Linked DNA regions of Caldalkalibacillus thermarum. The protein of the gene in region 2 interacts with the protein of the main gene of each other region in a pairwise test. Links are inferred from orthologs where the notes say so. Each region holds a gene or a part of one and is shown on either strand. Other genes may lie near its edges.

Region 1 (2,746 bases), on a different replicon or contig from region 2:
GGACAAGGAAACAAGGGGTGTTGTGCCTTTTCTGCCCAATAAACATCGTTCTGTGATTAACGAATTCGAGGGGCGCATGTACGGTGTGATGCCCTTCATACCGGGTAAATCCATCGATCTCAATCACGCCTCCCATGTGCAAAACAGTCTCAGGTTGCTCGCTTATTTTCACCGGCAAGGCGGGGGAATATTTGGACGCCAACCCGCCGTTCCGGTTCAATCAAAACTCTATGCCGATTGGCACGAACGTTATGTTCAGTTTAAGCACTCATTTCGAGATTTACCGCGGAGGAAAAACCAGGATGGTCTGTTGCAGGTGGTTAGCCGTATGGCAGGTGAAGCCTTGGAGTGGGCGGAACGCACCCTTGATGCGTTTCCGCAAGCTTATATGCTTTATTTAGAAGAAGAGGCCCAATGGGAACGGCAAATCGCCCATCTGGATATTGCCCCGCACAATTTTTTAGTGATTGATGATCGTTATTTTTATGTGATTGATTATGACCGGGTGGCTTACGCCCCTCCCCTTGTGGATGTGGTCCAATTTTTTAACATGGTTTTGCCCTCTGCCAGATGGGAGTATGATGCAGTGAAACAACTGTTATCCCATTACGAACATGTTTTTCCGGTGCCGAAAGAGCAAAAACGCCTGGTTTTCTTGCTTCTTGTTTTTCCCCATGATGTATTCAGAAAGTGGCTTGGTGTTTGGCGCCGGGAGGCCAACTTCCATCCGCAACAGGTGTACCGCTATTTTCAGGAGCTGGAACAAAACTGGGACCGCCGCAGAACATTTGTCCAACGTTGTCTGGCTATGGTAAAATAAAGTAAACCAAAACGAGAATTAAATGAATATGAGACCAAAGGGGTATTATGAATGTTGGACAAGAAAATCGAGTTTACCGTGGACTGGTTAAAAGCGCTGGCCAAAAACGCCGGAGCGACCGGCCTGTTGGTGGGCGTAAGTGGAGGCGTTGATTCTGCTTTAACCGCCTTTTTGATTAAAAAAGCTTTTCCCGATCACTCTTTAGGGGTTATTTTACCCTGTGACAGCAACCCTCAAGACCGTGAAGATGCCTTAACCGTGGTGAAGGCAGCTAAGTTGAAACATGTGGAAATCGACTTGACGCCCACCTTTCGGACATTGTCCCAAACCGTTAAGCAGGAGCTTGAAAACCAAGGTGAATGGAACGGGGAAAAGGAGCGGTTAAGCCTGGCCAATTTGAAAGCGCGGTTGCGCATGAGCACGTTGTATCTTTTGGCCCAGAATTATAACTATTTAGTTGTGGGAACAGATAATGCAGCAGAGTGGCACCTGGGATATTTTACTAAATACGGTGACGGCGGTGTGGACTGTGTGCCCCTGGCCAACTTAACCAAAGGAGAAGTGCGGCGTTGGGCCGCCTATGTTGGGGTTCCGGAACACATTATTAATAAAGCGCCTACTGCCGGGTTGTGGCCGGGGCAAACGGATGAAGAGGAAATGGGGACCACCTATGAGATGGTGGACCGTTACTTAGAGGGCAAGGAAATTCCGGAAAAAGACCGCCAGATGATTGAGCGCCTGCATAAGCGCTCAGCCCATAAGCGGCAGATGCCTCCCAAACCGCCTGTTTTCAAATAGGCAGATCTTTTGGGCAAAGGATCTAACATCATTTCATAAAAAAGGTTAATCTTAACGGGACTAAAAGCACCTCTTGCTCCCCATGATAAAGGGTGAAGGAGGTGCTTTCTAATGAAAAAATTAGCCCTAGGTTTAACCATGGCCTTGACCATTTCAGCAGCTGTTGCCTGCGCGCCAGCCGACGACGATATGAGTTATGAAGGCTACCGTGTTCCTGACCGTCAAGAAGCGAGGCAGGATGTCCGTGGTTTTGATGCCAACCGGCAAGATATGTGGGGCGGTTTTACCCGTAACCGTCAATTTGGCCGCTATGATGATACAGGCCTGAGAGGGTTAAGACAATATCACCGCTATGGTGAGCGCGGCATGTTTGAACGGTATGGTGATCCCCTAGGTCCGCGTGATCGTACCCTTGGCTATGATTGGATGAGGGGAGATCTCAGACTGAGGGATCGTGATGGTGTCACCGACATAGGCGGCCCAACCGGCGTTGGACGGACCGACCGCTTTGCCCATCCTGATTTGCGCTTAGCACAGCGTTTGGCTGACCGTTGTCAAAATATCCAGGGCGTGCGCAATGCTGAAGTCATCGTATATGAAGATGACGTCATTGTTGGCGTGCAGCCTGAACGGGGTCAAAACGAACAGGAGCTTGAGTCCCGCGTTGAGTCGGTTTTAAGGGATCAAGTCAGAGGAAAAGAGATCCATATCATCACGGATCGTGACCAGTTTAACCGGTTGGGTGAAATTAATCGCGCTCTGCGTGATGGACAGCCTATTGGCAACTTTGTCCGCGATCTTGGTGACATGATTCAAGATGTCGGGCGTGCTGTCACCGAACCTTTCAGACGATAACCTCCTTTGTAAGGATGAGTGAGGAGCAGGTGATGTTTACCTGCTCTTTTTTGCGTGTCCCATGAACAACAGCCAGTAAACGAAGGGCAAGCGGTTATAAAGAGAGGGAGAGTTGCAAAAGATGGCTGCACGATTTAAATTATAAGAGAATCTATGGACGACGGAGGGAAGGTTTATGGCTGGACATTCCAAATGGAAAAATATACAGCATCGTAAAGAAAGACAGGATGCAAAACGAGCCAAAATTTTCACCAAAATTTCAAAGGAAATTTA
Region 2 (3,246 bases):
AATTCGTTCATGCTCCGCCCAGGAATGACCACATTTTCAAGATAGAGGTTGTGATTGACTTCCACTTGGGCAGAACGGTGTGCTAAGCGGTGGCTGTCGGTAGCCACTAACGTCAGCAGCCCTTCCTCCAGTTTAAGCAAGACCCCTGTTAAAATGGGACGGGATTCCAATGTGGAGACGGCAAAGGATGTTTGACGAATCAAACTTTTAAGCAACTGGGCCGGAATGCTGAAGACCTGATCCTCTTCCAGTTGGGGCAGGCGGGGATATTCTTCAGCATTTAATCCGTTTAAATTAAACTCCGTTGATCCGGAGCGAATGTGAGTGACTTCATTTTCCAGCACTTCAATCTCAATGTGTTCAGCTGGCAGTTTTTTGACGATTTCTGCAAAATATTTGGCCGGAAGGACGATACTACCTATTTTAACCACTTTAATTAATTCTATATCATCCCGTTGGGCGGGAATGGAAACCTGGATGGAAATGTCAGAATCACTGCCGGTTAAAATGCATTCTTCATGGGTAGCTGTCAGTTTGATACCGGTTAGAATAGGGATTGTGGTCCGCGATGATACGGCTTTGGATACCTGATTAACCGCTTCTTTTAAAGCTTCTCGATCCACCACAATATGCATGCTGTCGACCTCCAAATTTTTTTAGCATATGCCATTTATTTTAGCATAATATATTAATTTAGTTCGTATTAATCATTAATGCCTGTGTAATTGTGGATAACTTGATCTCTGGCAGCAAAATAAAGCCTATACACATGTGGATGGCGTGTGTATAGGCTTGTTTTGTTATACACATGTTGATATTAAGTCTCTTTCTTGATCACTTTGATCAGATGTTCCACTATTTTTTGAAACGAGGTATCTTTTTGCAGATCCTTTTTTATTTTTTCGTGGGCGTGAATGACGGTCGTATGGTCTCGTCCGCCAAATTCTTGCCCAATTTTGGGCAGGGAAGAATCGGTCAGTTCGCGGGATAAGTACATGGCCACTTGACGTGGGTAGGCAATTGACTTGGTCCGTTTTTTCCCTTTTAAATCTTCAACCTTTAAACCGAAATGGTCAGCAACGACTTGTTGAATATGGGCAATCGTGATCAAGTGAGGTTTGTTACTCGGCGCAATATCTTTCAAGGCTTCCTGGGCCAGCTCCGTGCTGATATCTTGATTGGTCATGGTACTGTACGCCACGACCCGGGTTAAGGCCCCTTCCAGTTCGCGGATATTGGTATTGATGAGATCGGCAATGTACACTAAAACCTCATTGGGAATATCCAGATTTTCAGCCTTTGCCTTTTTACGCAGGATGGCAATCCTGGTTTCCAGATCGGGCGGCGTGATGTCGGTGATTAAGCCCCATTCAAACCTGGAGCGCAGCCTGTCTTCCAATGTAGGGATCTCTTTAGGTGGTCTGTCGCTTGAGATCACAATTTGTTTCGCTTCCTCATGCAAGGTATTAAAAGTATGGAAAAATTCCTCTTGTGTCTGTTCTTTTCCGGCCAGAAACTGAATATCATCTACTAAAAGCACGTCAACATTGCGGTACTTATTGCGGAATTCAGTTGTTTTATTGTCCAAGATGGCATTGATAAATTCATTGGTAAACTTTTCAGACGTGGTGTAAACCACACGAGCCTCAGGGTTGTTTTCTAAAACATAGTGGCCAATGGCCTGCATCAAATGGGTTTTTCCCAAACCTACGCCCCCATAGATGAAAAAAGGGTTGTATGCCTTAGCAGGCGCCTCGGCCACAGCCAGTGAGGCAGCATGGGCAAACCGGTTGCCGGCACCAACGACAAAGGAATCAAAGGTATATTTTGGGTTCAGCATGCCGTGATAGTGTTCCTCGCCGGCTGAGGACACTTTTGGTTTGGGTTCGGTCTTTCTGAAGGCCACGCTCACATCCACATCTTCTATCGGTTCATGTTGGGGCAAAATAAATTTCAGGTTGAGTTTAACACCCGTGATATCAAAGACGGTTTCACTGATTAATGGGCGGTAGTGGTTGTCCAACCAATCGCGGATGAATTCATTAGGAGCCACAATGACCAGCGTATCGTTTTCGAGGGCGTGAGCTTGGGTGGACTCTAACCAGGTCTCATAACTTGGCTTACTCACCTTGTCTTTAATTTCCTGTAAGACTCTGGCCCACAAATCACGAACATTTTCCATAAAAAAATGCTCCTTTACTTAAAAAGTCACAAAAAAACATTCACAACTGAATGTGTAAGGAAAATGTCAGTATTTGTCGCAATTGCTCCAGCTTTGACAGAAGGATGTGGAAAACTAAATGATCAGGTTATTCACAGTGGGTATAATTGTCCACATTTTTATCCACAGCATGTGGATAAAAGAGAGAGGGGGATCAGTTATCCACAATCAGGAGCAAAGTTATGATATCAAATAATCTTTTGAAGTTCAATGGTTTATTTTAACTTATCCACAAGTGTACAACTTGTGGTTTTTTGTTTATAAACAGGGAGTGAATGTGTGTATAAGGTGTCGAAAAAGAAGTGGAAATTTGTCGGTTAGTGTGGAAAAGTTATACACAGGGGGGTTAGTTGACTTTTTAAGCAAATATCCTTATAATACTTGAGACTGTTTATGCTAAAACTCCAGACCTAAAACTTCAATGTCGTAAAGTGAGGATCGGGTTTCGTAGTCAAAGGGGAGGTGTAAGTCGATGAAACGTACGTATCAACCCAAAAAACGTAAGCGTAAAAAGGTTCATGGTTTTCGTGCCCGGATGAGCACTAAATATGGGCGTAAAGTGTTAGCCCGTCGCCGCAAGAAAGGCAGAAAAGTATTATCTGCTTAAACTAAGGCCACTGGACCTCAGTGGTCTTTTTTCTCATTCGCCGGTTTGGTGTGGTGCGTCGTTCCTCTCACAGTCATGCTGTGTCTCACAGTCATGCTGTGAGGGTTGTTGTCATACTTCAACGCTTACACGGTTGTTGCATGCTCCCTTAGAAAACATGTAAAATGTAGGCTGAAAGGGTTTGGGATTAAATTATGAAAAAACAATACCGCTTGCGGAAGAACCAGGAATTTGCACGGGTTTACCGCCACGGTCAGTCGGTTGCCAACCGCCAGCTGGTCTTATTTTACTTACCTAATGAGAACGTAGAGCATTTCCGGTTAGGTGTCTCGGTCAGTAAAAAACTTGGACTAGCTGTTGTTCGCAACCGGTTGAAACGGGTGGTGAGAGAGGCGGTCAGGCTTAAAGCAAAACATAT

What was found. The genes of interacting proteins can lie anywhere in the genome.
Region 1: the proteins of dnaA (region 2) and nadE interact in binary tests that used the Escherichia coli proteins (3 or more experiments, as listed by UniProt). The link is inferred for Caldalkalibacillus thermarum from one-to-one orthologs.

What each region holds. Positions count from the first base shown.
Region 1 is NZ_BMKZ01000005.1:37,521-40,266, forward strand. It holds nadE (NAD(+) synthase), read left to right. Parts: upstream 1-874; coding sequence 875-1,618; downstream 1,619-2,746. Other genes in the region: IEW48_RS03230 (phosphotransferase), read left to right, coding at 1-820; IEW48_RS03240 (YhcN/YlaJ family sporulation lipoprotein), read left to right, coding at 1,730-2,473; IEW48_RS03245 (YebC/PmpR family DNA-binding transcriptional regulator), read left to right, coding at 2,649-2,746. UniProt on the Escherichia coli protein: Catalyzes the ATP-dependent amidation of deamido-NAD to form NAD. Uses ammonia as a nitrogen source.
Region 2 is NZ_BMKZ01000046.1:14,783-18,028, forward strand. Bases 1-2,958 are described here. They hold dnaA (chromosomal replication initiator protein DnaA), read right to left. Parts: upstream 2,183-2,958; coding sequence 818-2,182; downstream 1-817. Other genes in these bases: dnaN (DNA polymerase III subunit beta), read right to left, coding at 1-635; rpmH (50S ribosomal protein L34), read left to right, coding at 2,694-2,828. Also shown: rnpA (ribonuclease P protein component), read left to right, coding at 3,023-3,246. UniProt on the Escherichia coli protein: Plays an essential in the initiation and regulation of chromosomal replication. Binds in an ATP-dependent fashion to the origin of replication (oriC) to initiate formation of the DNA replication initiation complex once per cell cycle.